4 regions of the Actinomadura formosensis genome follow, and region 2 is predicted to be linked to each of the others. Evidence: riboswitches for the same ligand, from Rfam matches in the RefSeq annotation. Region 2 holds a riboswitch; each other region holds the start of a gene.
What was found. A riboswitch is a leader RNA that binds a small molecule or an ion and turns the genes downstream of it on or off. The one in region 2 is predicted to bind cobalamin.

Region 1: another riboswitch for cobalamin. It lies ahead of metE (5-methyltetrahydropteroyltriglutamate--homocysteine S-methyltransferase); the one in region 2 lies ahead of bluB (5,6-dimethylbenzimidazole synthase).
Region 3: another riboswitch for cobalamin. It lies ahead of ACQP1N_RS32930 (ribonucleoside-diphosphate reductase subunit alpha); the one in region 2 lies ahead of bluB (5,6-dimethylbenzimidazole synthase).
Region 4: another riboswitch for cobalamin. It lies ahead of cobN (cobaltochelatase subunit CobN); the one in region 2 lies ahead of bluB (5,6-dimethylbenzimidazole synthase).

Annotation. Positions count from the first base shown of each region.
Region 1 covers NZ_CP192011.1:366,928-371,204, forward strand. Annotated here, with positions in the region: gene metE (5-methyltetrahydropteroyltriglutamate--homocysteine S-methyltransferase) at 1-1,972, opposite strand, end outside; cobalamin riboswitch at 2,077-2,292, opposite strand; gene ACQP1N_RS01695 (hypothetical protein) at 2,338-2,781, opposite strand; gene ACQP1N_RS01700 (DUF397 domain-containing protein) at 3,050-3,241, opposite strand; gene ACQP1N_RS01705 (helix-turn-helix domain-containing protein) at 3,404-4,277, shown strand, end outside.
Region 2 covers NZ_CP192011.1:1,161,117-1,165,393, reverse strand. Annotated here, with positions in the region: gene ACQP1N_RS05455 (sensor histidine kinase) at 1-862, opposite strand, end outside; gene ACQP1N_RS05450 (glycosyltransferase 87 family protein) at 996-2,183, shown strand; gene bluB (5,6-dimethylbenzimidazole synthase) at 2,092-2,706, opposite strand; cobalamin riboswitch at 2,741-2,934, opposite strand; gene ACQP1N_RS05440 (SMP-30/gluconolactonase/LRE family protein) at 3,073-3,912, opposite strand; gene ACQP1N_RS05435 (hypothetical protein) at 4,098-4,277, shown strand, end outside.
Region 3 covers NZ_CP192011.1:7,012,993-7,017,269, forward strand. Annotated here, with positions in the region: gene ACQP1N_RS32925 (ribonucleotide-diphosphate reductase subunit beta) at 1-706, opposite strand, end outside; gene ACQP1N_RS32930 (ribonucleoside-diphosphate reductase subunit alpha) at 706-2,976, opposite strand; cobalamin riboswitch at 3,064-3,278, opposite strand; gene ACQP1N_RS32935 (MFS transporter) at 3,373-4,011, shown strand; gene ACQP1N_RS32940 (YcnI family copper-binding membrane protein) at 4,088-4,277, shown strand, end outside.
Region 4 covers NZ_CP192011.1:4,431,494-4,435,770, forward strand. Annotated here, with positions in the region: gene cobN (cobaltochelatase subunit CobN) at 1-1,760, opposite strand, end outside; cobalamin riboswitch at 1,814-1,961, opposite strand; gene ACQP1N_RS21130 (precorrin-3B synthase) at 2,008-3,168, shown strand; gene ACQP1N_RS21135 (precorrin-8X methylmutase) at 3,165-3,785, shown strand; gene cobJ (precorrin-3B C(17)-methyltransferase) at 3,785-4,277, shown strand, end outside.

The DNA of each region.
Region 1 (4,277 bases), 790 kb from region 2:
AGCGGGCCGCCTCCACGCTGGTCACGTCCGCGTCCAGCGCCCCGATCGCGCCGATGATCTCGCCGAACTCCGAGTAGCACATGTGGGTGTGGATCTGCGTGGCGTCCCCGACCCCGGAGGTGGCCAGCCGGAACGCGCCGATCGCCCAGTCGAGGTAGGCGGGCCGGTCGGCCTCCCGGAGCGGCAGCAGCTCGCGCAGCGCCGGCTCGTCCACCTGGATGACGCGGATCCCGGCGGCCTCCAGGTCGGCGATCTCGTCGCGGAGGGCGAGGGCGACCTGCCGGGCGGTCTCGGCGAGCGGCTGGTCGTCCCGGACGAACGACCAGGCCAGCATCGTCACCGGCCCGGTCAGCATCCCCTTGACCGGCCTGCTCGTCAGCGACTGCGCGTACGTGGCCCACTCCACCGTCATCGGACGGGGCCGCGCGACGTCGCTGTGCAGGATCGGCGGGCGGACGTACCGCGACCCGTACGACTGCACCCACCCGTGCTCGGTCGCCGCGTACCCGTCGAGCTGCTCGGCGAAGTACTGCACCATGTCGTTGCGTTCCGGCTCGCCGTGGACGAGGACGTCCAGGCCGAGTTCCTCCTGGAGCGCGATCACGCGGGCGATCTCGTCCTTCATGGCCCTGACGTACGCGTCGCCGGTGATGCGCCCGGCCCGGCGGTCGGCGCGGACCCCGCGGATCTCGGGGGTCTGCGGGAACGAGCCGATCGTGGTCGTCGCCAGGTCCGGCAGGCCGAGCGCCTCCCGCTGCGCGGCGAACCGGACGGCGCGGTCGCCGCGGCGCGTGTCGCCGATGCTTCCGAGCCGTTCGCGGACCGCCCGGTCCGTGCCCGCCTCGGGGAGGGGCGCGCTTTGCGGGACGGGAACGTCCTCGCGCAGCGCCCGTCCGAGCGCGACGACCTCGGCGACCTTCTGCCGGGCGAACGCGAGCCGCCCCCGGACGCCCGGGTCGAGGGCCGTCTCGGCGTCCAGGTCGATCGGGACGTGCATCAGCGAGCAGGACGTGCCCACCACGAGCTGATCGACGAGACCCAGCACGGAGGCGCAGGTGGACAGCGCCCTGCCCGAGTCGGTGCGCCATACGTTGCGCCCATCGACCACGCCCGCCACGAGCGTCTTGCGCGGCAGCCCGCCCACGGACGCGAGTACGTCGACGTTGCCGGGCCCGGCGACGAAGTCCAGGCCGACGGCCTCGACCCGGCTGCGGGCCAGAACCCGCAACGCGTCCGCACCGACCGTGCCGAAGTAGGTGGCGACCATCAGGTGCGGCCTGCTGGTGAGCTGCCCGAGGCGCGCGTAGGCGCGGGCCAGCGCGTCGATCTCCTCCTCGCTCCGGTCGGCGGCGAGGACCGGCTCGTCCAACTGCACCCACTGCGCGCCCGACCCGGCCAGGCGCTCCAGCACCTCGGCGTAGACGTCGACCAGGCCGTCCAGCAGGTCGAGCGGACGGAACCCCTCCACCGCCGGCTTGGCCAGCAGCAGATACGTGAGCGGCCCCACGAGCACGGGACGCGTGTCGATGCCGAGCGCCTTCGCCTCCCGGTACTCGGCGAGCGGTTTGGCCGCCGCCCCGTACGCCAGCCGGAACCGGGTGTCCGGCCCCAGCTCGGGGACGATGTAGTGGTAGTTGGTGTCGAACCATTTGGTCATCTCAAGCGGCGGGACGTCCTGGACCCCGCGCGCCATCGCGAAGTACCGGTCGAACCCCATCAGGTGCCGGTACCGGTCGGGGACGGCGTCGAGCAGCACGCTCATGTCGAGCATCTGGTCGTAGAACGAGAACGTGTTCGACGGGATCGCGTCGAGCCCGGCGTCGCGCAGGCCCGTCCAGACCTCGGCGCGCAGGTCGGCGCCGGTCTCGGTGAGGGCGTCGGCGTCGACGCGTCCCGCCCAGTAGTCCTCGGTGGCGAACTTCAACTCCCGGTGCGCCCCGATACGGGGATATCCGAGGATCGTCGTGTGCATGGCGGCTTCCCTCGCTGTGCCACGGGCGGACCCGCGGGAGGGCGCACGGCATGACGAAGCCGTGTCGCAGGCCGTCCCACGAGACCGCGGACCACCGCGCGCCGGCCGGCGCGCGGGCGGAGGCAGGTCTTCGGACTCGCGGGCGCCGCCTCGAAAGGCGTCCTACTGGCCGTCGCTTCCCAGGCCGTACGGCCCAGTGCGTGATGACGGCGGTCGTTCCCGCTCACCGCTGCGGGGCAGTCCCGGACTCGCACCGGGTTCCCTCTTACGACGTCCGCACCCGTCCGGGCACGGACGAACCATCCGCACCCCGAGTCTACCGACGGCGGACGATCAGGGCCGCGATGAGAGCCGCGCCCCCGGGTTCAGCCGCGCTGCGCGCCGTCCGGCCAGATCACGCGGACGGGGATGCGGCGTTCCCGGGCGCAGGCGACGACATCGGCGGTGCCCCCGTAGCCGCGCGCGGGCTTCCCGTCCCACACGGCCCACAGTTCGTCCGCGCGGTCGAGCATGTAGACGCTGGCCGCCATGTAGGCCCTGGACTCGGACTTCGTGAAGTCAAGCCGATGGACATCCCTCGCCTTGGAGGCGATGCGGTCGTACTCCGCACGCACCGCTTCGGGAAGCCCGTCCCTGTACTGCCGCGCGGGAACGATGACCTCGACGGCCCCGCCATGGTCCAGGACGGCGCGGGCGAACACCTGGTCGGCGCCGTCCGCCAGGCAGGACAACCCTGTGATCTCCCCCTCGGTGGAGGCGAGCAGCCCGCGTATGGCCTGGTCTACGAGCCGCTCTGTCTCACTCGGCAATCCTCGGTGACCGGATATGGCAATACGTGGCAAGGCGTGTCCTTCGGACAAGGGTCGAACTTGCGTACCCCGGCGGTCATCGGTGGCCACCTCAAGCATGACGGCGGCCTTCTCCCCGTCAAGGGGACGGACGCGCAGGCAAGGGGCGGGCGACCTTCCACCCCGATCTCCTCGAACCGGTCCGGCGCACGGAGTGAGTGAAGACGGGAGAGCCTCCGTCCGCGACTGGCGGACGGAGGCTCTTCATGCCTGCCGGAGGGCGGCCTTGCTAGGCCACGTCATGGGCTCCGTGCTTGATGGCGGCGGCCAGCCGGCGGAATTGCTCGGCCGGGAGCGTGATGCGGGGGCCGTCCGGGTCCTTGCTGTCGCGCATGCCGATGTGACCGGAGAGGCTCGCCACCTCCACACAATTGGACTGCGCGCCCCCGCCGCTGCGCTTCGATTTGCGCCACTGGGTCATGCGTACTCCTCCAATTCGGCCCCCAGAGGGATCCGAGATAGGTCGGCTATGTCCCTAATCGAGTCGTACCTTACTGCTAACAGATTGGGTCGCGTCTGGCGGTGCTCCGCTAATCTCATTGATGCCCTGCTCGTACGAGGTCGCGGTGCATAGCCTGGAAACATGAGCACTCGGAGCGTTGGGCGACGCTTACAGGAGTGGCGTAAGCGGCGCGGGATCACCCGGCGGGAACTCTCGGATCTTGCCGGAGTCTCCCTGTCCCTGATCCGCAAGCTCGAACAAGGCGAACGGCAGGACACCCGGCTGGAGACCCTGCGCAAGTTCGCTGCCGCTCTCAAGATCCCGACGTCCGAGTTGATCGGGGGCTCCGCATCCGACGAGGTGACGGGCGTCGATACAGAGCAGTGGAGTGCCGTCCGGGAGGCGCTGCATGGGCGCCCGAGAGACGAAGTGGCCGAGGAACCCACAGTAGAAGGCGTTGCACGGTCCCTGGCGTCCGCGATGCCGCTCTTCTCCTCAGACCGTTACCCGGACCTCGCCGTCCTGCTCCCGCCACTTCTGCGGGACGCCGAGGCGCTGGGCGCGGAAGGGCGCCAGGTCCGGGCGCGCCTGCTGCAGCACACCGGTTGGCTGCTGGCGCAGACTCGGCAGTTCGACGCCGCTGACCTGGCGCTGCGCCGGGCACTCGATGACGCGTCCGATCGGCTGGACGCCGCGGCCACCGTGAACACGCTCGCCTGGCTGCTGATCAGACAGGGACGCTTCACCGAAACGCGGGCGCTTGCGGCCGAGTGGGCGGACGATGTGGAGCCTCGGATGTCCCGCGCGACCATGGCGGAACTCTCCGCGTGGGGCTGGCTGCTGGTCCGGCTCTCGGCTGCGGCGGTGCGCAACAACCGACCCGGTGATGCGGAGGATGCGATCCGGCTGGCACGAACCGCCGCCGTCGCGATGGGGCGTGAGTACTCGCCTCCCGGCGACTTCCTCCGGGCCTTCGGGCCGCTCACTGTCGCCATGAAGCGGACGGAGAACGCCA
Region 2 (4,277 bases):
GGTATGCGGACAGGTCGATGTCCGGCGGCAGGGGCCTCGGCTCACCTTCGATATGGACGTCCACGCGAACCCCGGCGTCGTTCGTCGCCTCGGCGAGCCGGTCCAGATCGTCCAGGCCGGGCATGGGCCCCAGGGGCGCCTTGCCCGGGTCGTCCTTGCGGAGCGCGGTGACCATCCTGCGCAACCCGGACAGGGTGTCGCGGCTGGTGGCCTCGATCGCGGCCAGCGCGTTACGGGCCTCCGCCGGCTGGGTCTCGATCACCCGTCCGCCCACCCCGGCCTGGATGGCGATGATCCCGATGCTGTGGGCGACCATGTCGTGCAGTTCCCGCGCTATCCGGAGCCGCTCCTCGGCGATCGCCTGCTCGTGCAGCGCCCGGGCGTGCAGGCGGCGCACCCGGACGCTGTTCCCCACCATCCACGAGACGGCCAACGCCAGGACGATCGTGATGAAGAAGGAGACGTCCGGGATGTACATCCAGGTGAGGAAGACCAGCACCGCGGCCGCCTGCACCAGGCCGGCGATAACGGCGACGGTGATCGAGACCCGGCGCGGATACCCGGCCGCGATGCGGCCGACGGCGAGATCGGTGAAGACCAGTTGCAGGCCGCCGATCGCCAGGTTGGGCATCACGGCCAAGGGAGCGGTCCACGTGAGGAGCAGGACCGCGAAGGCCGGCAGCGGATTGCGCCGCAGCAGCGTCATGACGAGCACCGTCAGCACGACCACCGCAAGGAATTCCACGTCGAGGAGCCCGTTCGGCAACCCGACGTAGACGACGACCGGGTAGAGGGCGGCCCCGCCCCAGGTGAGGACCCTCCACGAGACGTGGCGTACCCGGCTCAGCGGTTGCGCGACCATGCGGCGAGCGTAACCACCCTCCCCCGCCGGCACATTGGCCCAGAGGCGTAATTCTCCGGGCTACAAGCGGCCGTCAGGAATGTGGCCGGCGGTCCGATGACCGTTGAGCGTGGCGCCCGACACCGTTATCCGCATGAAGCGCTGGGTGTCATTGGTTCTGGCTCTCGAAATCCTTGGAATCGTTCTTTTCTCCATTATCTACGACTCGCTGGATTTCCATATCTACTGGCTGGGCGGGCACGCCGTAACAGATGACGCGAGGCTCTACGAGGAGCAGCTCGCCGACCACTGGTTCACCAACACGCCTTTCATGGCCGCGTTGTTCACTCCGCTGTCCGCGTTGCCGCTCCGACCGGCCCGGATGCTGTGGCAACTGGCCTCGCTGGCGGCCTTCGCATGGGCCTGCCGGACGACGCTGAAACTCACGGGCCGCCGCGCTTCCCCGGCCGCCGTCGTGGCGGCGGGGCTGCTCCTCGAACCGATCTGGCACTCGTTCTTCCTCGGCCAGGTCAACCTGTTCCTGCTCGCCCTCGTCCTCGCGGACATGCACCGCGTCGCCCTCGGCCGTCCCGCCGGAATCGGCATCGGCATCGCGACCGCGATCAAGCTGACCCCGGCCGTCTTCGTCGTCCTGCTCCTGGTGACGCGGCGGACGAGGGACGCTTTCACGGCGACCGCGACCTTCGCCGTCTGCACCCTGCTCGCCTGCTTCATCGCCCCGGACGCGTCCCGCCTCTATTGGCTGCGCACGTTCTACGACACGTCACGCGTGGGCGTCCCGTACATCAGCAACCAATCCCCGTACGGCGCGCTGACCCGCATATTGCGGGGGACGGGCGAGGTGGGCGACTGGTACACCGCCATTCCGCTGACCATCGGCGTCTTCGGCCTCACGGTCGCCGCCCTATGGGCAAGGCGAGGCGACTGGCTGAGCGCGACAGCCGTCACAGGCGCGACCGGCCTGCTGGTCTCCCCCATCTCCTGGGCGCACCACTGGGCATGGATCGTCCCGGCACTGGCGGTCCTGATCCGCAACAACAACCGGAAGACCGCCCTGGCCGGCTACATCCTGTTCGCACTGTCTCCGCTGTGGTGGACGCCCCATAACGGCCACCCGCTCGAATACGGCTTCCACATCCTGCTGACCCCCGTCGCGAACTGCTACCTGCTGGCCGGCGTGTTCTTCCTCGTCCACATGGCCGTCCGCCTTCGGAACACCCCGTACGTTCTCACCAGCGGTCGTGGTGGACGGCTGCGTCCAGCGGACGGCGCCGGCGCCAGCCGTGCCGTTCGAGATCCGGAGCGGATTGGAGACGGGTGACCGGGCCGAGGCAGAGCCAGGCGACCGGACGGATGGCCTCGGGAATGCCGAGCAGGTCGCGCAGGTACGGTTCCCGATAGAACGACACCCACCCGACGCCGAGGTTCTCCACGGTGGCGGCGAGCCACAGATTCTGGATGGCCAGGCAGACCGAGTACAGCCCCGCGTCGGCGATCGCGTGCCTGCCCAGGACCGCCGGGCCGCCGCGTTCGGGATCGTAGGTGACCACGATCGACAGGCTGGACTCCAGAATCCCGTCGATCTTGATCCGCGCGAAGCGTTCGGCGGCGGCGCCCGTCAGGGTGGCGGCGAAGGCGGCGCGTTCCGACTGGACGTGGTCGTAGAACGCGCGCCGGGCGGCGGGATCGCCCACGAGGATGAAATCCCATGGCTGCGACAGCCCGACACTGGGCGCGGCGTGCGCGGCCTCCAGGACCCGGTCGAGGACGTCCGGCGGGATCGGCGCGCCGGTGAATTCGGCGCGCACGTCACGGCGGCGGTGGATGGCGTCATAGACGTTCACGGCAGGCTCCCGCTGCATCGGGCCGCCGTGAACGGCGGCCGTTCGGAGCGAGGCCGGTCTTCGGACTTCCGGATCGACGCTCGACCACCCGCCTTCCCGGCCGGACGGCCAGTGGCTGCGCGAACGCGCCTGGGTGGCAGCTCCCCGGTCACCGCGGCGGGCCCGTGCCGGAATTCCACCGGCTTCCCGATTCTCCCCACATGGGGCACCCCGCGTCAGTTCATGCCACCCGCGACTCTACCGCCCCGCTGATCTTCGAACACCACGGCGGTCACCGTCCCCGACGACCACGAGCGAGCCGAGCATCCGCCGGCATACGTGATCGGCCGTTCGGGCGCGTGGGCTCGTCATCGGTGGCGGGTGTCCTTACCGCCGGCCGGCGCCCGGGACGTCCACTTCGGTGGCGAGGATCCGGCCGGAGCCGGGTGCGACCGGTTCGGTCTCGGTCATGCCGCGCCATTCGGCGGCGGTGATGAACAGCGTCCTGCCGTCCGGGCCGCCCAGCGCGCAGGCGAAGCCGCCGCGGTCCAGGTGGACGGTTTGCAGGATCTCGCCGCCCTCCGCGACGCGCACGCAGCGCCGGTTGGGGACGTCGGCGTACCAGACCGCGTCCTCCGCGTCCACGCAGATGCCGTCCGGGGCGGCGGCCTCCCCCAGATCGGCCCAGACCCGGCGGCCCGACAGCCCGCCGTCCGCGTCGATGTCGAAGGCCACGAGATTGTGGCGGTAGGAGTCCGCGACGATCAGTGTGGACTTGTCGGGCGTCACCGCCATTCCGTTGGGGAACGCGATGTCGTCCGCCACCTGGCGTACCGAGCCGTCCGCGACCAGAGAGACGGACCCGGGCTTGGACACTTCACCGGACATCGGGTCGAAGCCGACGGCGTTGACGTAGAGGCCGCCGCGGCCGTCGGCGACGACGTCGTTCCAGCCGGATGGGCCGAGTTCGGCGTGGGCGACCAGGGTTCCATCGGGGTCGCGGCGCAGCAGCCGCCCGTCCGCCGACGAGACGATCATGAGCCGGTCGTCGAGCCATGCCGTGCACAGCGGCAGCGACCTCACCCGCGCGACCACTTCGGCGGCACCGTCCAGGCCGACGGCGACGACCTCGCCCGCGGACCAGTCGGAGAAGTACAGCCGGTCCCCGTGCCAGCGCGGCGACTCGACCAGTCCCCGGCCGTCCAGCAGCGTTCTGACCTCGCCCATCGTCATCACCACCCGTCTCGGACGCCGGCCCGGTGCCGGCCGTCCCATCCTCCATACGAACGGCGACCGGCTGGATCGACGGAAACCGGGCCGCAAAGCGGAGTGCCGCTTTCTGAGTACCTCGAATCGGGGAGGTACGGGCCATACTCGAACTCGCGATCCTCGGCTTCCTGGCCGAACGTGACATGCACGCCTACGAGCTGCGGCGGCTCACCGCGCCGGACGACCTGGAGATCTCCGACCGCAACCGGCACTTCGTCCTGCTGGCCTTCCCGCATCTGCTGCCGTCGGCCGAGGGCCGGTCCGCGGTCCTCCAGCGGCGCCTCGACTTCCTCGACGACCCGCAACGCGGATTCTTCGCCGGA
Region 3 (4,277 bases), 1.4 Mb from region 2:
GGGCCGTCAGCCCGGCGTCGAACAGCTCCGGCTCCTCGGCCCGGACGGTGTCGACCACGGAGAACGCGAACTCCATGTGCATGCTCTCGTCGCGGAAGACCCAGTTCGTCCCGGACGCCAGCCCGTTCAGCAGCCCGCGCGACCGCAGCCAGTACACGTACGCGAAGGCGCCGTAGAAGAACAGGCCCTCGATGCAGGCCGCGAAGCAGATCAGGTTGAGCAGGAACACCCGGCGGTCGGCGGCGGTGCGGAGTTCGTCCAGGGAACCGAGCGAGTCGATCCAGCGGAAGCAGAACTCCGCCTTGGCCCGGATGGACGGGATGTGCTCGATCGCCGCGAACGCCCGCGCACGCTCGTCGTGGTCGGGCAGGTAGGTGTCCAGGAGGGTGAGATAGAACTGTACGTGTACGGCCTCCTCGTATAGCTGCCGCGACAGGTAGAGCCGGGCCTCCGGGGCGTTCACGTGCTTGTAGAGGTTCAGCACCAGGTTGTTCGCCACGATCGAGTCGCCGGTGGCGAAGAACGCGACGAGCCGGTTGACGAGGTGCAGTTCGGCGGGCGTGAGCCGGGCGAGGTCCGGGAGGTCGGACGCGAGGTCCACCTCCTCCACCGTCCAGGTGTTGCGGATCGCGGCCCGGTACCGCTCGTAGAAGTCGGGGTAGCGCATGGGCCGGAGGGTCAGGTCCATGCCGGGATCGAGCAGCATTACTGGCAGGCCTCGCAGGTCTCGGGGTTCTCCAGGGAGCAGACGGCCGCGGCGACGGTCGTCTGGGCGATCCGCGTCGCCGGGCGGGAACGCAGGTAGTAGGTGGTCTTCAGCCCGCTCCGCCACGCGTAGGCGTACATCGAGGAGAGCTTGCCGATCGTCGGCGTCTCCATGAACAGGTTCAGCGAGTGCGCCTGGTCGATGTAGGGGGTGCGGGCGGCGGCGAGGTCGATCAGCGCCTTCTGCGGCAGTTCCCAGGCCGTCCGGTACAGGGACCGCATCTCCTCCGGCAGGTCGACCAGGCCCTGGACGGAGCCGTTCGCCCTCTTGATCGCCTCCCGGACCGCCGGCGTCCACAGCCCGAGCGACTTCAGGTCGTCCACGAGGTAGCCGTTGATCTGCAGGAACTCGCCGGACAGCGTCTCGCGCTTGAACAGGTTGGACACCTGCGGCTCGATGCACTCGCAGCAGCCCGCGATGGACGCGATCGTGGCGGTCGGCGCGATCGCGATCAGCAGCGAGTTGCGGAGCCCGACCTCGGCGACGCGTGCGCGGAGCGCGGCCCATTCGCGGGGACGGGCCGGGGCCGCGTCCGGGAAGTGGTCCACGTGGAGCCGGCCGCGGGCCGTGCGCGTCATGCCGTAGGCGGGCAGCGGGCCGTGGAGAGCGGCCAGGTCGGCGGACGCGTGGTAGGCGGCCAGCGCGATCTCCTCGGCGATGCGGGTGGACAGGGCGCGGGCCTCGTCCGAGTCGAACGGCAGGCGGAGCGTGAAGAAGACGTCCGCGAGCCCCATCACGCCCAGGCCGACCGGCCGCCACTTGCGGTTTGCCTTCTCCGCCTCCGGCGTGGGGTAGAAGCCCCTGTCGATGGTGCGGTCCAAGAACCGGACGGCCGTGCGGACCGTGGAACGAAGCCGCTCCCAGTCGACCCCAGCGGAAGTGACGTGCGCGGCCAGATTCACCGATCCGAGGTTGCAGACGGCCGCCTCGCCATCGCTCGTCACCTCAAGGATCTCCGTGCACAGGTTCGACAGGTGCACGGTCTGGCCCGGCTCGGCGGTCTGGTTGCAGGCGCGGTTGGCGGCGTCCTTGAACGTCATCCAGCCGTTGCCCGTTTCGGCGAGCGTCCGCATCATGCGCCCGTACAGCTTGCGGGCCGGGAGCTGCCGGACGAACCGTCCGTCCCGCTCGGCCGCCCGGTACGCCTCGTCGAACGCCTCGCCCCACAGGTCCGCCAGCTCGGGGACCTCTTGCGGGTCGAACAGCGACCACGTCGCGTCGGCCTCGACGCGGCGCATGAACTCGTCCGGGATCCAGTTGGCGAGGTTCAGGTTGTGGGTGCGGCGCGCGTCCTCGCCGGTGTTGTCGCGCAGTTCGAGGAACTCCTCGATGTCGGCGTGCCACGGCTCCAGGTACACGCAGGCCGCGCCCTTGCGGCGCCCGCCCTGGTTGACGGCCGCGACGGACGCGTCCAGCGTGCGCAGCCACGGGACGATCCCGTTCGAATGCCCGTTGGTGCCGCGGATCAGCGAGCCGCGCGAGCGGACCTTCGTCCAGGAGATCCCGATGCCGCCCGCGTACTTGCTGAGCCGCGCGACCTGCCCGTACCGCTCGTAGATCGACTCCAGCTCGTCGCGCGGCGAGTCGAGCAGGAAGCAGGACGACAGCTGCGGGCGGCGCGCCGCCGAGTTGAACAGCGTCGGCGAACTCGGCAGATACGACAGCGTGCTGAGCAGCCCGTACAGCTCGGCCGCCTCCTCGACACCGTCGGCCAGCCCGCACGCCACCCGCAGCAGGAAGTGCTGGGGCCGCTCCAGGACGAGCCGCGACCGCGGATGCCGCAGCAGATACCGGTCGTAGAGGGTGCGGAGCCCGAAGTACTCGAAACGGTCGTCGGCGGACTCGTCGATGAGGGCGTCGAGGGCGGGCGCGTTGGCGGCGGCGAACGCGGCCGGGGCGTCCGCCAGCAGGCCCTCCCGGTGCGCGGCGGCGATCGACTCGGCGAACGCCGTGACGCCGGCGGACGCCGCCTCGTCCCGGATCCGGCGGCCGAGCAGCCGCGCGGCGACCCTGGAGTATCCGGGTTCGGCGGGCACCAGCGCGGCGGCCTCGCCGATCGCGAGGTCCCGCAGCGCCGCCACGTCCAGCCCGTCCCCGGACCGGACGGCGGCCAGCACCCGTCCCGCCTCGACGTCCGGTACCCCGTCGCAGGCCGCCTCGACCTCGGCGGCGATCTCCGCCGCCGGCGGCGCGGCCAGAGCCTGTGTCACGTGCATCTCCCCTCGCAAGCGCCTCGCGGAGGCATGCGAACGGGACACGGCGGCACGCCGCGCTCCGCCCCCGGTCCACCCGCGAGACCTGGACGTGTCGGGCTGGCAGGTCTTCGGACTCGCGGGCGCCGCCTCGAAAGGCGTCCTACTGGCCGTCGCTTCCCGGGCCGCGCGGCCCAGTGCGTGATGACGGCGGTCGTTCCCGCTCACCGCTGCGGGGCAGTCCCGGACTCGCACCGGGTTCCCTCTTGCGACGCCCCCGCCGCGAACGACGGGGGCGAACCAGCACGGGATTGAACCCTACATGTAGTTGACGATCTTTGCGCAACCCCAAGATGTTGGGCGTGTCACGCGGAACTTAGGGTCGCCTGCACGGCCGCCGCAGGTGCTGGGACGATGGTCACCGTCATGCCCGTCCATCCCCCGCCGTTCCGGACCGCACGCGCGGTGGTGTTCGCCACCGTGTGCATCACCCTGACCGTTCTCGGGCACGTCCTCGCGGGTGGCGCCGCGGTGCCGGGGTGGGCGGCGGCGACGGGATTCGGCGCGGTGCTGGGCGTGACGCTGCTGCTGGCGGGCCATGAACGCTCACTGGCGACGATCCTCGGCGGGCTCCTCGGCGGGCAGTTCGCGCTGCACACGCTGTTCACGCACTCGGCCGCCCAGGCGACCCACCACACTCCCGCCATGCACGCGGCCATGGCGCACGGCGCGGACACCGTGGCGGCGCCGGCCGCGCACGGCGGCGACAGCCTCGGGATGACGCTCGCGCACTGCGTGGCCGCGCTGGTCGCGGCGTGGTGGCTGCGGCGCGGCGAGCGGGCCGCGTGGACGCTGGCCCGCCGGGTCGCCGCCGTCGCCGACCGCCCGGTCCGGCTGCTGCTCGCCCTGCTCGCCATCGAGGCGGCGAACCCCCCGCGGCCGGTCGCGGTGGTCCCGGCGGCGGACGCCGTCCCGGCCGCCGGCCGCGTGCTGCGGCATCAGGTCGTCCGGCGGGGTCCCCCCGCGCGTTCGGGGGCGCTCGCACACCGCTGAAGCGGGCGCCGTACGTCACCGGACGCCGATCCCCGGCCATCCGGCTCTTCCCGTACGACTCGAACGGAGTTCCGCCATGCCTTTCGTCCCGCATGCGCGCCGCCTCGGCGCCCTCGCGGCCCTGTCCGCCGCGTCCGTGCTCGGCCTCGCCACGGCCGCGTCCGCCCACGTCACCGCCAACCCGAAGACCGCCGAGCAGGGCTCGTACACCAAGGTGGCGTTCCGGGTGCCGAACGAGCACGGCAACGCGTCCACGACCAAGCTCG
Region 4 (4,277 bases), 3.3 Mb from region 2:
GCGATGTCGCCGTAGGTCTCGGCGCGGGCCATCGGCGGGACCATGTGGTCCACGAGGACGGCGTGCGCGCGGCGCTTGGCCTGCGTCCCCTCCCCCGGGTCGTTGACGAGGAACGGGTAGATCAGCGGGACGTCGCCGAGGGCCGCGTCGGTGCCGCACGACGCCGACATGCCGGCCGCCTTGCCGGGCAGCCACTCCAGGTTGCCGTGCTTGCCGACGTGCACGATGGCGTGCGCGCCGAACTCCTCCGACAGCCAGCGGTAGGCGGCCAGGTAGTGGTGGCTGGGCGGCAGGTCGGGGTCGTGGTAGATCGCGATGGGGTTCTGCCCGAAGCCGCGTGGCGGCTGCACCATCACGACGACGTTCCCGGCGCGCAGGGCGGCGAGGACGATGTCGCCGTCCTGGACGAACAGCTCGCCGGGGGGCGGGCCCCAGTGCCGTTCCATCCCCTCCCGCAGGCCGCCCGGGAGGGTGCGGTACCAGCGTTCGTAGGACGCGGCCGAGATGCGCACGGGGTTGCCCGCGAGCTGCTCCTCGGTGAGCCAGTCCTCGTCCTGGCCGCCGGCCGCGATGAGCGCGTGGATGAGCGCGTCGCCGTCCCGGTCGCGGACGCCGGGGAAGCCTTCGCCGAGGTCGTAGCCGGCGTCGCCGAGGCGGGCCAGCAGCCGGACGGTGCTCGCCGGGGTGTCGAGGCCGACGGCGTTGCCGACGCGCGAGTGCTTCGTCGGATACGCCGACAGCATCACGACGATGCGGCGCCCGGCGGGCGGGGTGTGGCGGAGGCGGCCGTGCCGGACGGCGATCCCGGCGACGCGGGCGGCCCGCTCGGGGTCGGCGCGGTAGACGGTGAGGCCGTCCTCGTCGATCTCCTTGAAGGAGAACGGGACGGTGATGATGCGCCCGTCGAACTCGGGGATGGCGACCTGCGACGCGGCGTCCAGCGGGGACAGGCCGTCGTCGCTCGCGTCCCAGTCGGCACGGCTCGTGGTGAGGCAGAGGCCCTGCAGGATCGGGACGTCCAGCGCGGCGAGGGCGCCCACGTCCCACGCCTCGTCGTCGCCGCCCGCCCCGGCCGTCGCGGGGCGCGAACCGCCCGCCGCGAGCACGGTCACGACCAGCGCGTCCGCCGCGCGGAGCGTGTCCAGCAGCGCGGGCTCGGCGGTGCGCAGCGACGAGCAGAACACCGGCATCGCCCGCCCGCCCGCGTCCTCGATGGCGGTGCACAGCGTCTCCACGAACGCGGTGTTCCCGGCCATGTGGTGGGCGCGGTAGTACAGGACGCCGATGACCGGGCCCTCGGTGGTGCGGGCCGCGCGGTCGAGCCGTCCCCACGTCGGCGTGGGGGCGGGGGGCGCGAAGCCGTATCCGGTCAGCAGCACGGTGTCGGACAGGAACGCGTGCAGCTCGGCCAGGTTGGCGGGCCCGCCGTGCGCGAGGTAGGCGTGCGCGTCGGCGCAGACACCGCCGCTCACGCCGCCCCTGAGACGGGACAGTTCCATCAGTTCGGCGTCGGGGGCCTGCTCGCCGCCGAGGACGACCACCGGGCGGGGCCCCGCGAGCAGCGCGTCGAGGCCGTCCTGCCAGGCGCGCCGGCCGCCGAGCAGCCGCACCACGACGAGGTCGGTGCCCTCCACCAGGGCGGGAAGGTCGTCCACGCGGAGGCGCGCGGGGTTGCCGAGCCGGTAGGCGGCGCCGGACGCGCGGGCGCTCAGCAGATCGGTGTCGGACGTCGACAGCAACAGGACGGTGCCAGCGGACACGGCCGTTCCTCCCCCTGGGGTCCTCGCCCCGGTCGCGGGTGTCGCGACGGCAGGAGTCTCCTGGCTCCCGGATCGACGCTCGCCCCGGCCTTCCCGTCCGCGTGGACAGTGGCCTCAAGCGGGGTTCGCTCCCCGGTCACAGTGGCGGGACCGCGCCGGATTCGCACCGGCTTCCTCCCTTTGCCATCGTCTGGGAGAAGAGTACGGCAGCGCGGCGCGCCCGCAAAGTGTGGTTAACATCCTCCCCGTGCCGAATGCCCGCGTGCCGGATGCCCCCCTGCCGAATATCCCCGCGCCCAATGCCAGAGCCCGCCCCGACGCGTGCCCGGGGATGCTGCGGACCCACGACGCCGCCGACGGGCCGCTGGCGCGCGTCCGCGTCCCGGGCGGCGCGGTGTCCGCCGCGCAGCTCCGCACGCTCGGCGGCGCCGCCCGCGAACTGGGACTCGACGTGATCGAGCTCACGTCCCGCGGCAACCTGCAACTGCGCGGCGTCCGCGACCCGGCCGCGCTCGCCGGACGGCTGGAGGCGGCGGGCCTGCTGCCGTCGCCGTCCCACGAACGGGTGCGCAACATCGTCGCCTCCCCGCTGGGCGGGCGCGGCACGCGCGGCGTCCTGGCGACCGATCCGCTGGTCACGGCCCTGGACCGGGCGCTGTGCGCGCACCCCCGGCTGGCCGCCCTGTCCGGCCGCTTCCTGTTCGCGCTGGACGACGGCACCGGCGACATGACCGCGCTGGACGCCGACCTGACCTGCACCCCGGCCGGTCTCCTCCTCGCCGGGACGCTCCTGGTGCCCGGTGACGGCGTGCCCGGTGACGGCGTGCCCGCGGTCGCCCTGCTGCTCGCGGCGGCCGACGCCTTCCTCGCGGTCCGCGGGGACGCGTGGCGGCTGGCGGAGGTACCGGGCGGCGCGCGGCTCGTCGCCGAACGGCTGGGCGGGACGCTCACCGGCGCGCCGGGCACCCACGCCCCTCCCGTCCCGCACGCCGGGATCGTCGGGCAGCGGGACGGGCTGGTCGCGCTGGAGGTCGTGCCGCCGCTCGGACGGCTGGCGGGGACGGGGGCCGAAGCGCTCGCGGAGGTCGCGGACGAGGTGCGCGTGACGCCCTGGCGGAGTGTCGTGCTGCGCGACCTGCGCCGGGACGAGGCGGAGCGGATCGCCGCCCGGCTCGAAGCGGCGGGGTTCGCGGCGGGCGCCGCCTCGCCGTGGGTCGGGGTGACGGCCTGCACGGGCGGCCCCGGGTGCGCGAAGTCGCGGGGGGACGTGCAGGGCGAGGCGCGGCGCTGGGTGGCCGGCCTGGAGCGCGCCCCCGCGGTCCCCGTCCACTGGGTGGGCTGCGAGCGGCGCTGCGGGACGCCCCGCGGCCCGGTCGTGCTGAAGATGCCAGGGGAAGGACAGGAATGATCGACTACGTCCGCGACGGCGCGGAGATCTACCGGCGGTCGTTCGCGACCATCCGCGCGGAGGCCGACCTGGCCGGCCTGCCGGACGACGTGGCGCGGGTGGCGGTGCGGATGATCCACGCCTGCGGCATGACCGACCTCGTCCAGGACCTGGTGTGGTCGCCGGGCGTGGTGGAGCGGGCGCGGGCGGCGCTGCTCGCCGGCGCGCCGGTCCTGTGCGACGCGCGGATGGTCGCGTCCGGCATCACCCGGGCCCGGCTGCCCGCCGGCAACGAGATCGTGTGCACGCTCGGCGAGCCGGAGGTGCCCGGGCTGGCGGCGCGGCTCGGCACCACGCGGAGCGCCGCCGCGCTGGAGCTGTGGCGCGGCCGGCTGGACGGCGCGGTCGTCGCGGTCGGCAACGCGCCGACGGCGCTGTTCCGGCTGCTGGAGCTGGTGGAGGCGGGCGCGGGACGCCCGGCCGCGGTCCTCGGGATCCCGGTCGGGTTCATCGGCGCGGCCGAGTCCAAGGAGGCGCTCGCCGCGAGCGGCCTGGACCATCTGGTGGTGCGCGGGCGGCGCGGCGGCAGCGCGATGACGGCGGCGGCGGTCAACGCCATCGCGAGCGAGGCGGAGTGATGACGGGACGGCTGTTCGGCGTGGGCGTCGGGCCCGGCGACCCGGAACTGGTCACGGTGAAGGCGGCGCGGCTGATCGAGACGGCCGACGTGGTCGCCTTCCACTGCGCGCGGCACGGGCGCAGCATCGCCCGGTCGGTGGCCGAGCCGTACCTGCGGGACGGCCGGATCGAGGAGCAGCTCGTCTACCCGGTGACGACCGAGACGACCGGCCATCCGGGCGGGTACCAGGGGGCGCTGGAGGAGTTCTACGCCGACTGCGCCGCCCGCCTCGCCGCGCATCTGGACGCCGGGCGGACGGTCGTGGTGCTGAGCGAGGGCGATCCGCTGTTCTACGGGTCCTACATGCACCTGCACAAGCGGCTCTCGCCGCACTACCCGACCGAGGTGGTGCCCGGTGTCACGTCGGTGAGCGCGGCATCGGCGGCGGCCGGGCGTCCGCTGGTGGAGCGGGAGGAGACGCTGACCGTCCTGCCCGGGACGCTGCCGGGCG